4 regions of the Bacillus sp. BC05(2025) genome follow, and region 1 is predicted to be linked to each of the others. Evidence: riboswitches for the same ligand, from Rfam matches in the RefSeq annotation. Region 1 holds a riboswitch; each other region holds the start of a gene.

What was found. A riboswitch is a leader RNA that binds a small molecule or an ion and turns the genes downstream of it on or off. The one in region 1 is predicted to bind thiamine pyrophosphate.
Region 2: another riboswitch for thiamine pyrophosphate. It lies ahead of thiC (phosphomethylpyrimidine synthase ThiC); the one in region 1 lies ahead of ACZ76X_RS22840 (MTH1187 family thiamine-binding protein).
Region 3: another riboswitch for thiamine pyrophosphate. It lies ahead of tenA (thiaminase II); the one in region 1 lies ahead of ACZ76X_RS22840 (MTH1187 family thiamine-binding protein).
Region 4: another riboswitch for thiamine pyrophosphate. It lies ahead of thiT (energy-coupled thiamine transporter ThiT); the one in region 1 lies ahead of ACZ76X_RS22840 (MTH1187 family thiamine-binding protein).

What each region holds. Positions count from the first base shown of each region.
Region 1 covers NZ_JBWYRA010000009.1:93,911-98,504, forward strand. Annotated here, with positions in the region: gene ACZ76X_RS22825 (ABC transporter ATP-binding protein) at 1-746, opposite strand, end outside; gene ACZ76X_RS22830 (ABC transporter substrate-binding protein) at 743-1,741, opposite strand; gene ACZ76X_RS22835 (ABC transporter permease) at 1,738-2,511, opposite strand; gene ACZ76X_RS22840 (MTH1187 family thiamine-binding protein) at 2,483-2,803, opposite strand; TPP riboswitch at 2,904-3,005, opposite strand; gene ACZ76X_RS22845 (methyl-accepting chemotaxis protein) at 3,067-4,594, opposite strand, start outside.
Region 2 covers NZ_JBWYRA010000013.1:74,900-79,493, reverse strand. Annotated here, with positions in the region: gene ACZ76X_RS26065 (arsenic transporter) at 1-486, shown strand, start outside; gene thiC (phosphomethylpyrimidine synthase ThiC) at 640-2,400, opposite strand; TPP riboswitch at 2,513-2,628, opposite strand; gene lldP (L-lactate permease) at 2,700-4,361, opposite strand.
Region 3 covers NZ_JBWYRA010000002.1:905,731-910,324, reverse strand. Annotated here, with positions in the region: gene ACZ76X_RS10585 (hypothetical protein) at 144-482, opposite strand; gene ACZ76X_RS10580 (SH3 domain-containing protein) at 488-1,648, opposite strand; TPP riboswitch at 1,918-2,030, shown strand; TPP riboswitch at 2,091-2,194, shown strand; gene tenA (thiaminase II) at 2,277-2,972, shown strand; gene ACZ76X_RS10570 (ABC transporter ATP-binding protein) at 2,941-3,690, shown strand; gene ACZ76X_RS10565 (ABC transporter permease) at 3,690-4,442, shown strand; gene ACZ76X_RS10560 (ABC transporter substrate-binding protein) at 4,439-4,594, shown strand, end outside.
Region 4 covers NZ_JBWYRA010000010.1:107,992-112,585, forward strand. Annotated here, with positions in the region: gene feoB (ferrous iron transport protein B) at 1-1,310, opposite strand, end outside; gene ACZ76X_RS23985 (FeoA family protein) at 1,307-1,534, opposite strand; TPP riboswitch at 1,729-1,830, shown strand; gene thiT (energy-coupled thiamine transporter ThiT) at 1,917-2,585, shown strand; gene ACZ76X_RS23995 (sensor histidine kinase) at 2,794-4,594, opposite strand, start outside.

The sequences.
Region 1 (4,594 bases):
TTTTTCATATAAGGAGCTAATACCCTCAGAATTTCTTCCTTATCCTTCTTTAACTCCAGTGATGTTAACATATCCATCGTTCGTGGTCTAGGTAATTTCACTTGTACCTCACCAACTATTGATGCTGGTCTTTGAGATAAAATAAATACGCGATCCGAAAGCAAGATTGCCTCATCTAAGTCATGTGTAACCATAACAATTGTTTGCTTCTCTTGATGCCAAGAGTTCAAAAGCCAGCTATGTACTTCCATTTTTGTAAAGGCATCTAATTTCCCAAAAGGCTCATCAAGTAGCATAATTGGTTTTTCACATAAATATGTGCGCAGAAAACTAATCCTTTGGCGCATACCACCAGACAATTCATCTGGATAATGATCTGCATATTCATCTAGCTGAAACTGCTTTAATGCTTCCATTCCTTCTGTGAGCCTTTGTTTTTTCGGTTTCCCTTCGATTTCCAATGGCAGCACTATATTTTGCAAAGCTGATCGCCACGGTAGTAATAAATCTTGTTGAGGCATATAACTTACGACATCTTGCTCTTGTACGTGCTTATCCTTATACGTTACATTCCCGCTTGTTGGATTTTCAACATTTGCAATCATATTTAATAATGTGCTTTTCCCGCAACCACTCGGTCCTACAAAGGAAACAAACTCTCCTTCTTGTATAGAAGCACTAATATTTGCTAATACATTCTTTCCATCGAAAGATTTTACAATATCTTTTATTTGTAATCCGCTCATTTTTCGCTTGGAAGGAACTCATTTGTAAAGGCATCTTTCACATCAATTTTCTTCTTAATAACTTTGTTATCATATAAGAAATTCATGTAATTCTTCCAAACTTCTTCCTTCTGTACTCCCCATGCTTTTGCATCATCTTGATACTTCGTACTTAACCACTTTTGACTTTCTTGTACTAAGTCTTTATTTACATCTGGAACAGCTTTAATTAAAATATCAGCAGCTTCTTTCGGTTCTTTAATTGCAAAGTTATAACCTTCTGTCGTTGCACTCATAAATTTTTTCACAAAGTCTTTATCTTGTTTCGTATGTTTTTCACTCGTAATCATAACAGGACTATAGAAATCAAGCGCTGGATCTAGGTCTTTCACCATAATCGTATTTAACTCTTTTCCTTGGCGCTTCGCTTCAATTCCATCCCATCCGTAATAAATCCATTCAAAGTCTGCATCTCGACCGATTGATTTAAAGAAATCTGTTTGTCCTAAGATGATTTTTTCAACTTTATTAAAATCAGCTTGATTTTTCTCCATAATTGTCTTTAATGTAGCTTCTTCTGCTGGTCCTCCCCAGCCTCCGTAACGTTTGCCTTCAAAATCTTTCGGTGAAGTCATGTTATCTTTCTTAAGCGATGCAAAAGCTGAAGTGTTATGCTGAATAATCGCTCCTACAGACACAACAGGAATACCTTCCACACGAGCCAGCGTTACATTTTCTTGTGCGCTTATTGCGAAGTCAGCTTTTCCTGAAGCTATCATTTGCTCCGCTGTCACATTATCACCAGGCTGAATAATTTCTACATCTAAGCCTTGCTTTTTATAATAATCTTTCGCTTGCGCTACATATAAGCCAGTATGATTCGTATTCGGAAACCAATCTAATACTACTTTTACTTTTTGATCTTTACTTGCACTTTCTTCTTTCTTGGTCGGATTACATCCAACCACACCTACCGCTAATAAGGCAGCCAACATAACTTTTAAACCTTTTTTCATTTTCTGCCGTCCTTTCTATATATCCATGGTGCTGTTATTCTTGCCATAAACTCCACGATAAAATACAGACATAATGTCACCATAACAATAATTGCTGCAACACCAAATACTCGGGCTGTTAAAAAGGATTTCGTAGCCCTCGTAAGCATAACTCCTAATCCTTCACTGGCACCGAGCCATTCTCCAATAATCGCTCCCATTACGCTATATGTAACTGCAATTTTTAACCCTGAAAAAAAGTATGGAAGCACTGCTGGAAACTTTACTTTCTGATAAACTTGCCATTTCGTTGCCTTCATCGTTTGCAACAACTTCAACATATTTTTATCTACCGTTTGAAAACCTTCTAAAATGCTAAGCGCAATCGGAAAGAAACAAACGAGTATGACTACCATTACTTTCGGTAGCATTCCATATCCAAACCAAATAATAAATAACGGTGCAAGTACAACGATTGGAATTGTCTGCGAAATAACAAGCAACGGATTTATTAAAATACGAAATAAAGGGATAACATCCATAATAATTGCAATACTTGTCCCAATTAAAATCGCAATGAACAGTCCAATTATAACCTCTTGCAGCGTTTGTATCGTATTTGGTAATAGTAAATCTTTCATTCCAATTAATTCTTGAACAATGGCTGAAGGCTTCGGTAAAATCCAAGGTTCAATTTTAAATAATGAAACAGATCCTTCCCATATCGCAATGAGAAGGATAAGCCAAATTGTTGTAATTAGTTTAGATTGCTTCTGGTTTTGCATATTCATCACGGTACTTCCAAACTTTTTCATCTATCGTTACACCAGTGCTTGGACGATAGTGGATTTTAATAGAAGTAATTACTTCTTCTGCTCCAGCATCCACACATGCTTGTTGTGCACGTTTAATGACATCAAGAAGTACATCTAATTCTCCTTCCAGCGTTGTTTCCATTGCCCCTACTTCATAACGAACTCCCGATTGTTGTACAACCTCAATTGCTTTATCAACAACAGAATACACATCTTTGTTCTTCGCTTGTGGTACTACTGAAAATGAAATTGTAACTTGTTGTGACATAGTAAAATCCCCCTTATAAAATGAAATATTAAAACAAGAAAAGGCTTTCCTACTGCGTAGGAAAGCCTTGTATGCAAGTTATTATAGAATAACATATGCTACATTACTTTAAGTAACTCCCTACGCTGGCATTATCCAGATCAGGTTGAGGGTCGATGTTTGTTTACATCCTCTCAGCCAATTGGCTCCCCGGTCCTTAATTCGTTTTCATTGTAGCATGATTTATTTTATTGAACAAACAAAAGCACGTATAATCATTTCAATTAACTTTTGAATTCCCCTATTAACTCTTGTAACTCCTGTGAAAGCCAGCTTAAAGAACTAGCTAATTCAGCAATATCTTGTACAGACATTTCCTGTTCTTTCAAACTTTCTTCAATATTATTACTACTATTTGCATACGTATTTGCAATAAGTGATAGTTCATTTACAACACGAACAATATTTTGGCTATTTTGCAATATATCACTTGAATTACTAGAAACAACTCTAACTTGATTTGTAACAGATTGTGCAGATTTTGAAATTTTTTCAAAGAAAGCACCACTACTTTGAAAAAGTTTCATTCCGGATTCTACTTCTTTTGAAGCTTTTTGTATTGAAACAGCAGCTTCTTCTGTTTCAACTTGTGTTTCCTCTATTAATTTCGCTATATCTTTTGCTGATACTTCCGTCTGCTCTGCTAATTTACGTACTTCATCAGCAACAACGGCAAATCCCTTTCCGGTTGCCTCACCATGTGAAGCTTCGATAGAAGCATGTAAAGCTAGCGAATTCGTTTGATTTGAAATACTCGTAATTACATTTACAATATCACTAATTTCTTTTGATCTCGTTTCCAAAGAATGAATGATAGAAGATAAATTTTGTACTGCATTTTGTATTATGTTCATTTGATTCATCGTCTGTTCAATAATACCATTTCCTTTTACTGAATGATGCTTCGTACCTTCAGACTCTTTCGTCATTTGCTTTGCAATATTAGTTATCTCTTCCATCCTATCTTCCATTTCATATACAATATCTAAATACTTTGGTACTGACGTTTCTTGTAATTGAACGCCAGCCCTTAACTCAACTATAGAACTTACGATTCCTTGGACTGCCATGCTATTTTCTTTCGTACTCACTGACAATTCTTGTGAAGATGAGGAAACCTGTTCTGCTGTCTGCTTCACTTTATCTATAATTCCTTTAAACTTCTCGATAGTATTATTAAAATACGAATTAATAATACCAATATCATCTGGTCTTTCCTCCAATTTAATACTCAAATCACCTTCACCGATTCTGCGCAATCCTTCACGTAAATCCCGTAATGGAGCAAGAGCGTTACGTACAATTAAAAATTGAATAACAGTTGCAATTAAAACAGAAATACAAATAAACATTAAACCTTGTATAATGAATTTTTCTTTTGTAATAGGAACAATAGAAGCATCTACATCGGCTGCAACAATTGCCACAATATTTCCGTCTCCATCTTTAATTGGCTCTAATATCGTTACCCATGTTCCTAATAGATCTTCATATACTACTGTCATGTTTGCTTTTTTCGTGCTCATTACCTTATCGTATGCTTTCATCCAAAGATCTGGTTGTTTATAATATTCTCCCGGCCTTACTTCAACAACATTTGCTAAGTCTGTAGACAAGTCGACGATTAGTAACTCACCTTTTTCATTTTTTTTTGCTCCAACAATATACGTTTGTCCAACACTATTCAATTCTTCCGTTGCTTCATCTAATTTCTCTGTTAACTTCTCTCTCTTTTCTCTTTGTGCCACTGGG
Region 2 (4,594 bases), on a different contig from region 1:
CCTGTCGACATTTTGAAAAAGACACCGTGGCACATTTTAATTTTCGCTTTCTCTATGTATGTCATTATTTACGGGCTTCATAATGCAGGATTAACAGCGGCGCTTGTAAATTGGCTTGAGCCAGTGGTAAGTCAACATCTACTCTATGCTAGCTTTGCAATGGGCGGACTTGTCTCCCTCCTCTCCAACGTCTTCAACAATCACCCTGCACTTATGATTGGGACAATCACATTAACAGAAATGGGACTAGATCCAATCACTTTAAAAACGATCTATCTTGCAAACATTATTGGTAGTGACATCGGTTCACTATTATTACCAATCGGTACGCTAGCTTCCCTCATATGGATGTATATCCTGAAACAAAACAAAATTAAAGTAAAATGGAAAGACTATTTAAGTGTATCCCTTATCGTTATTCCACTCACTACAGTCGTCACATTATTCCTCTTATTCTACTGGGTACATCTCTTCTTCGCCTTATAAAGTGAAACTTTAATCAGTGGGGGTCTTATTACTGCCCATTAAAGTGGGATAAACGACAGAAGCCCGCTTTGCTACCGTCTTAGCAAAGCGGGCTTCTTCTATATTTAAGTTAGGTACTACAGTGTGATCAATCAAGTAAAGAGGTGTAACATGTTATTGGTATAAATGACTACCTGTTTCTTTAAATTCTTTCGCTTTCTCTTTCATTCCTTTTTCAATTGCTTCTGTCGTTTCTAAATCATTTTCTTTTGCATATTCCCGAATATCATGTGAAATTCTCATACTACAAAACTTCGGTCCACACATAGAACAGAAATGAGCTGTTTTCGCGCCTTCTGCTGGCAATGTTTCATCGTGATATTCCATCGCACGTTCAGGATCTAAAGATAAATTAAATTGATCGCGCCAACGGAATTCAAAGCGAGCTTTTGAAAGTGCATCATCACGCTGATGAGCCGTTTTGTGCCCTTTCGCCAGATCAGCCGCATGCGCTGCAATTTTGTACGTAATAACACCCGTGCGTACATCATCTTTATTCGGTAAACCTAAATGTTCTTTCGGCGTTACATAGCAAAGCATTGCCGTTCCAAACCAGCCAATCATCGCAGCTCCAATTGCGGATGTAATATGGTCATAACCTGGTGCAATATCTGTCGTTAATGGCCCAAGTGTGTAAAACGGCGCACCCTGACAAATATCAAGTTCTTTCTCCATATTCTCTTTAATTAAGTGCATCGGTACATGCCCAGGTCCTTCAATCATCACTTGCACATCATGCTTCCAAGCAATCTTCGTTAATTCACCAAGTGTTTCAAGTTCAGAGAATTGCGCTTCGTCATTTGCATCTGCAATCGAACCTGGACGTAATCCATCTCCAAGAGAGAACGAAACGTCGTACTGCTTCATAATTTCACAAATTTCTTCAAAATGAGTATACAAGAAGTTTTCTTTATGATGGAATAAACACCACTGTGCCATAATCGAACCACCGCGTGAAACGATACCCGTCGTACGCTTTGCAGTAATCGGAATGTAGCGAAGTAATACGCCCGCGTGAATTGTAAAGTAATCAACGCCTTGCTCCGCTTGCTCAATTAACGTATCACGATACACTTCCCACGTTAAATCTTCTGCAATTCCATTTACTTTCTCCAGCGCTTGATAGATTGGTACAGTTCCAACTGGTACAGGCGCGTTACGAATAATCCACTCACGTGTCGTATGAATATTTTTACCTGTAGATAAATCCATAATCGTATCTGCACCCCAGCGCGTTGCCCACGTCATCTTCTCTACTTCTTCTGCGATAGAAGAGGATACAGCAGAGTTTCCGATATTTGCATTGACCTTCACATGGAAGTTACGTCCAATAATCATCGGTTCTGCTTCCGGATGGTTAATATTTGCTGGTAAAATAGCTCGACCTTCCGCGATTTCCTTACGAACAAACTCAGGCTCTACTCCTTCACGGATCGCAACATATTCCATCTCAGACGTAATAATGCCATTACGTGCATAGTGCATTTGCGTAACATTTGCACCTTGCTTCGCTCTAAGCGGTTTGCGACCCATTTGCGGGAAAACAGGTGTATGTTTTGAAGCTACCTTCACACCGTCATCCTCTGGTTTCACTTCGCGCCCTTCGTATGCTTCTACATCCCCGCGCTCTAGAATCCAAGAGTGGCGCGGCGCCTGCAACCCCTTTTCCAGCTCCACTTTATACGCAGGATCTGTATAAGGACCGCTCGTATCATATACACGAATTGGCGGATTCGGAATGCCGTTCGTTTCACTTTGTTCAATCTCACGCATCGGCACTTTCATACCCGCGCGTGGCCCATCCACATATACTTTCTTACTTCCCGGTAAACTCGATTTCAATTCAATTTGCTCAGATGAAACAGATTGTTTCATAACCTTTGTTGCCCCCCTGTACGTGACAAGGACGAGATATGGCCAGCGTATGCCAAAATAAAAAGAGCCAGGTCCATAAAAAAATAAGGACCTGGCTCATAAAGACATCATTATGTAAAGCCGTTAACTTCCCTACGCTGGTACGAGCCAGATCAGGTCCAAAGGGTTAAGAAGTTCACGCGCTTCTCTCTCAGCCTACGCATACGTTAGGCACCCCTAGTTTATCACTGATTTAATTTTCAATACTTTCTCATCATACACGATAATCTGAAAAATGCAAAGTTTATTTCTTTTGTTACTTATGGAATCATCCACGTTAAATAATATGCCTGTACATACGTCATAATACCAACAATAATTACGAAGAATAAACTATGCTTCACTGTAAAGCGGAATAAATCTGATTCTTTTCCAGCAAGTCCAACTGCTGCACAAGCAATTGCAATCGATTGCGGAGAAATCATTTTTCCTGTTACACCGCCCGTTGTATTTGCTGCAACAAGAAGTACTTCAGATACACCGACTTGCTGCGCTGTAATCGCTTGTAAATTCGAGAACAGTGCATTTGCTGACGTATCAGACCCTGTTAAGAATACCCCAATCCAACCTAAGAATGGTGAGAAGAACGGGAATAGTGCTCCAGTTCCTGCAAGCGCTAACGCTAATGTAGAAGATAAACCAGAATAGTTTGCAATAAATGCAAATCCTAATACGAATCCGATAGATAGAATTGGCATTTTAAGCTCATTTAACGTTTCTTTAAATGTCGCTACTGCATCTTTTGCACTCATTTTCAAAATAAAGATAGAAATGATACAAGCAATTAAGATTGCTGTTCCTGTTGCTGATAGTACATCAAACTTCAAAATCGCCTCGTAAGGCGTTGGTTTATTTACAATTGGCTCTGCTTTCATTACTAAATTGTGTAAGCCTGGAATTTCAAACTTAAACACGAGGCTTTCCAATGCGCCGCCTGGAGCAAATAACGCTTTAAAGAAGCTTTGACTCCAAATGACTACCATCACAGTTAAAATAATAAATGGAGACCATGCTTTTACAACTTTTCCTACTGTTAGTTTCGGCATAGATGTTGCCGTCGTTGTCGCAGCTACTTCACTATTTGCTTGTTTAGACTGATAAATTTCTTTCGGCTGCCAAACTTTTAAGAATAGCGATAAACTCACTAAACTTACTAGTGCTGACGTAATATCCGGAAGTTCTGGTCCTAAGAATGTCGCTGTAATGAACTGCGTAATTGCAAATGAACTACCCGCTACAAATAGAGCAGGCCATGTTTGTCTTACCCCTTTAAATCCATCCATTAAAAATACGATGAAGAACGGAACAAATAATGATAAGAACGGTAATTGATGTCCAGCCATTTGTCCAATTTTATGTGGATCAATACCAGTTACTTGTCCAGCAACTGTAATCGGAATTCCCATCGCTCCGAACGCTACCGGTGCCGTATTTGCGATTAAGCAAAGACCCGCTGCATATAAAGGATTTAATCCAAGACCTGCAAGAAGCGCTGCCGTAATCGCTACTGGTGCACCAAATCCTGCTGCTCCTTCTAAAAATGCTCCGAATGAAAAACCGATTAAAATAACAAGTAAACGATGGTCATTCGTAATGGATAATACGGATGCACGAATGACATCAAATTGACCTGTTTTCACAGATATTTTATATAAAAATACCGACATAATGATAATCCAAGCAATTGGCCATAGTCCGTATAAAAAACCATATCCGGTCGCTGCCATCGCCATTGTGAACGGCATCTTATAAGCGAATAATGCCACTAAAATTGTAAGTACAACTGTAATAAAACCTGCCACATACCCCTTCATGCGGAAAACTGCTAACGCTAAGAAAAAAAAGATAATCGGAATAAGTGCGACCGCTGCCGAAATCCAAATATTTCCGAACGGATCATAAACTTGTGTCCATGTGTTCATTGTTTTCTCCCCCTAAAGAATCCCCTTTTAAATAGAATAATCTCATCAATAGACTATCAGGTCATCATACCTTTAAGTCTAAAATAAAAAACGTTTAAGAAAACGTTTTCAATAATTTTATCACAACAAATTCCATTACAAAAGATTTTTTTGAAAATTTTATTATTTAGTATGGGAATCTTACAAAAACGTCATGTTCTTGTAATGTTCATCGATAGGAAGCTCGCTACATT
Region 3 (4,594 bases), on a different contig from region 1:
GACGAGAAATAACATTCCATAAAGGAGAAATTGTGCCGTATAGCTTCCTTGTATACCAAAAAAGGTATTTGTTTTTTTGTATAAATTCAATATATATTTTAGCGGATTATCTTTGAAAGATTGATACACAGTGTCTCCTCTTTCTAAGCGTCTTGTTCGTGTTTTTTGTTATTAGGAACATGAATGTATCTAGCTATGAATAATAAAACAGCCATAAAAAATACAGGAAATACGGTAGATAAATAAAAACCATTACTAATAATATTTGCTATTAGGGCACTTAATAGAAAGATGGCATTATAAATATGGGCAATTTTTTGTTTTAGTTGAACTTGAAAAGATTCCATCATAATTTCTAAAGCAACAAAAGCAATGATAATAGATAAAAATACAGTATTTGTATTGTAAATGATTAAACAACAGATTAAACCTAAAAAGGCTAAGTATTCAATTAAGAGAGGTATATTGATATTGCGTGGCATACAATTTACCTAACTAAATATGGCAGTGGGTTTACTGCATTTGTTTTTTCAAAATTCCATTCTCCATTGTGTAATTCAAAATGAAGATGTTGCCCGTATGAATGACCTGTGTTTCCCATATGACCTACTAATTGTCCAGCTTGTACTTGATCACCAGCTTGTACAGTGCGATCTTTCATGTGAGCATAGACTGTTGTATATAATTTCCCATTTATTTGATGGGCGATGAACACAACATTGCCATAGCTAGCTGAATAATATGATTTCACAACTTTACCTGCCGCCGCCGCTTGGATAGAGACATTACCTGGAGCTGCGATATCTATACCATAATGCATTTGTTCCCAGCGCATATCAAAGGTTGAGCTAATTTTTCCTTGTGTAGGGAATTTGAAAACTGCTGGAATGGAAGTAGGTTGAGCTGTTTGAGCTTGTGATTGCGTTTGGTTTTGCACCACATAATGTTTTGCGACATATCCGTATCCTGTGCCAAAACGAATTTTATACCAAGTTCCTACAGTTTCCACTACTTGTAATTGTGTACCATTTTGTAATGAACCAAGTAGTGCACTACTTGTACTAGCGTTGCTACGTACATTAAGTTTAGGTGTTGCAACTGTGTATTTCGTATTATTTTGAACTGTGATGCCTTTCACTAAAGCCTGTGAACCATTAGAAACGAATGCTTTTTGTACATAACCTGTTTTGCCATTATGTAAAATTTTATACCACTCGCCTTGTTCTTCTTCAATGGTAACGAATTTCCCATTTGGTAATACATCTAAAATTGAAGATTCTAAATTAGGTTCAGAACGAACGTTTAATGCATTGGCATTAACGATATATTGATTATTAGATTGAAGTTTGTTTTTTAGTAGAATAGAATCTTTTTGTACGTAACCTACTTTATTATTAACAGATACTTTATACCAACCATTAGTTGTTCCAAGTATGTTCACTTTCGTATTAAAGCGAATTGTATCAATTGATGAGCTATTTGCGTTATCTTTTGTATGTAAGGCTACTTGATCAACTTTTACATATCCAGTTTTCCCATTAGATAATTGTTCAGCGTTGGCTGTTTGTACATTTGTTTCTCCCATAGAAGGAAGTAAAGAAGCAATTGCGACAGTAGTTGCTGTTAAAGCAGTAGCTTTCATATTCATATAATAGAGACCTCCTCTAGTTGTATAGTTGTAATTTTATTATAGTATAAAGATATAATATAGTGGGTTTATTCACATAAATGTAATATGAAATCAATATAAAAATAAATTTTTTGAGGATAATGATTCCTTTTTATCCAATTCATTAGGATAATAATTTCTAAGATAGAATATAAGTATTATATGGCTTCGTTATTTTGTTGACAATTGAGAAAATTAAAACAGTTGATGATGTCTTATTACGGTGTTATACTGACAGTGATAATTTTATAGTTTGCTAGGAGAGCTGGTGTTGCCAGCTGAGAGTAAGACCTTAAGTCTTTGATCCTTTTTATTACCTGATCTAGATTATGCTAGCGTAGGGAAGCACTTCGGACACTAATAATAAGTCCCCGTTTCTTTGCGTATAGAAACGGGGCTTTTTTGTTTAAAAATTTCATATTTAAACCACTAGGGGTGCTTGTTGTGCTGAGAGAGGAATAATCCTTAACCCTTATCACACCTGATCTAGGTAATACTAGCGAAGGGAAGTGGAACAACGAATAAATTATAATTTTATTTGTTGTAACCACTTCTTATTTAGAAGTGGTTTTTTATTTATATACATATACCGGAAGGGGATAGGGAAATGAAATTTTGCGATAGATTATTAGAAACTGTACAACCAGTTTGGGAGATGAGTCATAATCATCCATTTGTTGTAGGTATGGGGGATGGCACGTTAGAAAAAGATAAGTTTCAGTATTACATTATTCAAGATTATTTATATTTGTTAGATTATGCAAAGCTATATGCCATCGGTGTTGTAAAGGCAACGAATCCACAAGTAATGGGGAAATTTGCTGAACAAATTGATGGGATATTAAATGGAGAAATGACAATTCATAAACAATATGCAAAAAGACTTGGGATTTCTATAGAGGAGATAGAGTCTGCAAAACCATCTGCTAAAAATTTAGCTTATACAAATTACATGATGTCTGTATCTCAAAATGGCACACTTGCGGAATTAATAGCAGCACTTCTGCCATGTATGTGGAGCTACTGGGAAATTGGAAAGCGTTTAAATGATATTCCTGGAGCAAGAGATCATGAGTTTTTTGGTGAGTGGATTCAAGGCTATAGTTCTGAAGAATATGGCAACCTTTGTGTTTGGTTAATCGATTTATTAAATGAAATGGCAGTTGGAAAGTCTGAAAAAGAGCTAGATCGATTAGAGGAGATTTTCCTATATTCCAGTCGATTTGAATATTTATTCTGGGATATGTCCTACCGTAAGGAGATGTGGGGATTTGAGGAGCAAGAACATACTACAGTTTCATAATGTTTCTTTTCATTATGATGAGAAACCAATCATCAAGGAATTAAATGCTTCTATACAAGATAAAGAGTTTGTAAGTATTATCGGACCGAGTGGATGCGGGAAAAGTACTTTATTTCGCCTTATTACAGGTTTAGAAGAAGCAAGTACGGGACAGATAGAGCTGACAGAAACAAAGAGCCATCCTGTAGGGTATATGCCCCAAAAAGATATGCTCCTGCCGTGGAGAACGATTATTGAGAATGCTGCCCTGCCGTTAGAGTGCCAAGGTGTACAGAAGAAAGAAGCACAAATAAAAGCGAAGGAACTGCTACATAAATTTGGCTTACAAGGGTACGAGACAAAATATCCGAAAGATTTATCTGGTGGTATGAGACAACGTGTATCCTTTATTCGAACTTTATTAACAGGCGGGGAGATATTGCTGTTAGATGAACCGTTTAGCTCGTTGGATGCTTTAACGAAGGCATCTTTGCAAGAATGGTTGTTTGAACAATGGAAAGAGTGGGAAAAAACAATTTTGTTTATCACTCATGATGTGGAAGAAGCATTGTTTCTTTCTAATCGAATTTTAGTAGTTGAGCAGCGACCGATAACTACTTTAACCGAGAGGATTGTACCGCTTGATTGTAATCGAACAAGAAAAGATTTATATAAGCCTGAAGTGTTAGCGCTTAAAGATGAGCTTCTTAGTATGTTACAAAGGCAGGTACTCGTATGATGAAACGGTTGAAGGAACTATTACCTGCCCTTACACTTTCTAGTATTTTACTTGTCATTTGGGAAGTAGGCGCAAGAATTTTAGATGAAATGTACATTTTACCGTCACCGTCTGCGATTGTAATGAAGATATGGAAACTAAAAGATATATTATTTACGGTTCATTTGCCGGCAACATTATATGTCGTTTTAATAGGTGTGGCAATTTCTATCGTACTTGGGGTAGGGCTAGCGATGTTAATGAACGCGAGTAATTGGATGGAGAGAGCATTTTATCCATTATTAGTGGCTTCACAAACGATTCCTATTACAGCGCTTGCTCCGCTCTTCGTTTTATGGTTTGGATATACGATTTGGAGTAAAGTCGTTGTTACGGTTTTAATTACGTTTTTCCCGATTGCGGTCAATACGTATGATGGACTACGCAGTACGAAAAAAGAATGGGAAGAGCTTTTAGTTACATACGGGGCAACGAAAAAAGATGTTTTTCTTAAATTAAAATTGCCGTCTGCTCTTCCTTATTTTTTCTCAGCTTTAAAAATCGCAGTTCCGCTTAGTGTAATTGGGGCAGCAATTGGCGAATGGCTCGGTGCACAAGCTGGGCTAGGATATTTCAGTAAAAGAATGATGACGCAGTTAGACGGAGCAGGTGTATTTGCACCCATTGTATTGTTATCATTATTAGCTATTTTCTTCGTCATACTTATTTCGATATTAGAAAAGAAATTCATTAGTTGGAGGAAGCATTCATGAAATTATTAAAACGCATCTTTGTATTTACATTATTAGTTGCAATGATTGCTGGATGTTCTAGTAATTCAGCATCAGATAAGAGTAAAAAAGAAAAAGAAAAAGAAATAACGGTCATGCTTGATTGGTACCCAAATGCGGTACACAGCTTTATT
Region 4 (4,594 bases), on a different contig from region 1:
AATGCATATACAGGTAAACGTGCCGAACAAGACATAAACGGTGTTACAAGAACTGTAAGTAAACGTTCTTTTTCTTGTTCAATCGTTCTCGCTGCCATAATACCTGGAACATTACATCCAAAACCGATAATCATCGGAATGAACGCTTTTCCGTTTAATCCGAAGAACTCCATAATTCTATCCATAACAACCGCAATTCGCGCCATATATCCTGAGTCTTCTAATAATGAAATGAAAAAGAATAGTGCAAAGATTTGTGGAACGAATACTAATACAGCACCAACACCGGCAATAATACCTTCTGTAACGAGTGCTTGAATAAAATCAGAAGCTCCGACACTTGTAAGTCCAGCTGTCACCCAATCCGTAAGCTGCCCACCAAAAAACTCATCTAACATATCTGACAATGGTGTCCCAATCCACGTAAACGTAACCTGAAAAATAAAAAACATAACTGCTAAAAAGATTGGAAGTCCTAAAATTTTATGTGTAATTAATCTATCAATTTTTTCTGAAAAAGGAATTTTTCCTTCTTTCTCATGCTTCATAACATTTGTTTTTAACTTTTCAATATACGCTTCACGAGTTTTATAAATATGCTCTTCCAACGTACAATCAAGTTTTTCTTCTAAGCGAGATCGAATGGCTACAAGTTCCTTATAAATTGGTAATGCTTTCATTTCTTTTTCTACTACTTCGTTATTGCTTAAAAATTGAAGAGCTAACCATCTTGGATGCTTGTAATTCGCTTTCTCTAAAAGAGCTATTACCTCTCCAATTCCTTCATCCATCTGTACACCATATGAAATAATGAATGGCTTTTTCTCATTTTTGTCATTTTCTTTAAGAGTCGCAAGTAATTCTTCACAGCCTTTTCCGCTTCTTGCAACGACAGGAATGACTGTTACACCTAATAACTCTGATAATCGTTTTACATCAATTACAATGCCTCGTTGCTTTGCCACATCGACCATATTTAATCCGATCGAAACCGGCTTTCCAAACTCAAGTAATTGCAACGTTAAATGCATATTTCGTTCAAACTGCGAGGAATCTACAATATTTAACATATGCTGAAATTCTTCTGTTAATAGAAAGTTTGTTACAACACCTTCATCACGCGAAACGGGATTTAAATCATAAACACCTGGTAAATCAATCAATGTTCCTTGCTTATCTTTTAATTTACCAACCTTCTTTTCTACTGTTACACCGCTCCAGTTCCCTACATATTCATAAGAACCAGTAAGTGCATTAAATAATGATGTCTTTCCTGTATTCGGATTCCCTAGCAAAGCTACCTTATTCACGCTAATTCCACCTTTATCATTTTCGCGTCACAATGACGAATACTAATTAACTGTCCACGACACTCCAATGTACAAGGACCTTTGAACATCGCTTTCTGCTTCAGGCGAAGTTCGCTTCCTTCAGCAAGACCGAAAGCAGCTAGTCTACGCTTTAATAGCTGATCTAAAGACTGAATACTTTTTACTAATACTTTCTCTCCAATTTTAATATCTACTAAGCTCATAACCTTCCCCCTCAGAAGAGAATGATAATTATTTTCAAAAAAATTATACCACACCCAATTTCTCTTGTACTATACCCTTTTGCTTCATATTTATTAACATTTCGCTACAATTCTATTTCAATTATTGTCATACTGTATTCGTTTGCCATTCTCATCCATTTCGCTTACAATAAACAATAGCAAATAAAGAATCTCGTTATCACTGGGGGAGCCATGCCGCTGAGAGGGAACACTTCGTTCCGACCCTTCGAACCTGTTAGTTAATGCTAACGCAGGGATTGTGCAAACGTCCGAAATACATACCTCTTTTTATTTACGTATTTCGTATCCTCCTATGATATCTATTCTTTTTTTGTACAACTTGGATTTAGGGGGAGACAACATGCGTAACACCAATTTACAAGCGATGATCGAATCTGCTATTCTTGCAGCCTTCGCCTTGGTCATCGATATTTTACCATTATCAATTAAACTTCCAACAGGCGGTTCCATTTCATTTGCTATGATTCCTATTTTTATTATTGCATACCGCTGGGGCTTTAAATCAGCTTTCTTAGGTGGTTTAGTTTGGGGACTATTACAAATTGTCGTGGGAGATGCTTACATTTTAACACCTGTTCAAGCATTCATTGAGTACTTCATTGCCTTTGCTTTTATCGGATTTGCTGGCTTATTCTATCGTCCAATTCAAAAAGCACTTTTAACGTCTAATGAAAATAACTTAGAACAATCAAGTTTAGGTAGCCGCAAAGAAAAACCTTCATCAAAACAAAACAAAGGTAAGAAAGTCCTTGCGTATATTATCCTCGCTACATTTATCGGTAGCTTTGCTCGCTACTTCTGTCACTTTATCGCCGGTATTATTTTCTGGGGACAATATGCACCAAAAGGTCAATCAGCAGTTCTATATTCATTAATTGTAAACGGCAGTACAATGCTCGGTTCTTTTATTTTATGTACCGTTTTACTTATATTTTTATTTCTTACTTCACCCCGCTTATTCAAAAGCATCAATGCTTATCAACTGAATTCGAACAAAAAGGGCGCTTAATGAGCGCTCTTTTTTTCATATCGTAATATCAATTAAAAATACAATAAATGCACAAAAGAAAATAAATACCATTATACTTAGCCAATTGCTATGCACGGTTGATCGACTCCTTACATAACCTCATTTTCTAACCAGATTATATCGCTTAAAAATAAAGATTAGGTAAAGATAATATGAAAATAAATTAAAAAAGCGTAGCATATATCATCTACACTTTTTTCGTTAAGTAAAAGTAAAATAATACACCGTCTTCTGTATTCTTTACTCCATATTCAGCTTCGTGTAATTCTAAAATATTTTTAGAAATAGCTAGCCCAAGCCCCGTCCCACCTTGCGAACGCTTGCGAGCTGCATCCACGCGATAAAAACGATTCCAAATTTTATCTAATTGCTCTTCTTCAATGTGAGTACCTTTATTTTCAATACACACTTTTATACGATCCTTCTCATCTATTGTAGAAATAATAATATCTTCTTTATTTGGTGTGTAACGTATCGCATTCGTAATGAAGTTCACGATGACTTGTTCAATTCGACTTTGATTTGCAACTACTTCAAATGAACATATATTTTTATGCACATGAAGTTCTTTTTTCTCTATTTCCACAGAAAGATGTTCACATATATCTTCAATTACAGCATCAATATAAAATGCTCCCTTTTTCATTTTATATGTACCTGACTCAAATTTAGCTAACTCAAGCATATCCAAAATTAACGTATCCATTTTATCTACTTCTCGTTCCATTGCTTGAAAATAGTACTCTTTTTTATGCTCAGCTACCCCATCTTTTAAAATAGAAATACAGCTTTTCATAATACTCAGCGGTGTTTTTAATTCATGTGAAACACCAGAAATGAATTCTTTCCGCGTATTTTCTAACTTTCTTTCTTTTTCAATATCTTGTTCTAGCTGTCCAATATGCGAATGGAGCTTATGAGATAATACATTAATATTTTTCGATAAATCACCAATTTCATCTTTTGAAGTAATCGGTATTTTTTCTGTGAAATCTAAGTGCGCTATTTTCTTCGTTGTATCATTTATTTTTAATAACGGCTTTGCAATTTGTTTAGAGTAATAGAATGAAGCTAGAAAAATGAGAACGACTACAAATGCAATGATATAGATGTAATAATCTTGTACCATTTGTACAGCCTCATCTACAGGCTGTAAAGAAGCCATCGCATATATATAAGTTACTGATCCATCTTTTTCTTTTATTGGCTTGATTAATAATTTATATTTAATATCATTTTTTTCATAATCTATTATTCGTGTTGTATCTGGTATTTTCTTATCTTCTTTTAATAATAATTCAGCTTGAAATTCCTTTATATTATCCAAAAATAGATTATTTTTATAGATTGAATTTACAGGCCCTTTTACATCAGGGAATTGTACTTTCGTAATTTTCCCTGATAAATTAAAGTCTGAATTATGAGCTGCTCTCTTCTGTTCCTCAGCGCTCATAACTCCAGCAACTCTTTTTCTTTCCGCAACGATAGGTTCTTCAGCAACTGTTGGCTTACCACCACTCATCTGAATTTCCTTTGCAGCTAATTTTTTTCCTAACGGTTTATTCAGCCAACTCAAATTTGCCTCTTCTATATGTACATAACATGCGATGAAACTATCGTCTCGTTTTAGCCCATAAAAATAGACTGACCGCCCTTCTAACTTAGGCAGTGTCCCACCTTCAATTTCATCTATGGTCATTAGATAGTACAAAGGCATCTTGATTACCTTTTTTCCAAACTCCTTCTCTGCCCTACGATCTAAAGTAACCTCTACATAAAAATCATCCACATGTTTTAAATTTCCATTCTGATCTAATGTCGTAATCCATGTATTGTTCTCTCTAAAAAAGTCTTGCTCTAGCTTCTGAATCCCTTCTGCACTTCCTGCATAGTTCAAATAATTCTTTTCAAAGGAATTTAAATTCACTTTAATATCTTCTACTTTTCGATTCGCATAATATTGTTTAAAAAATATTGTTTGTCCAATA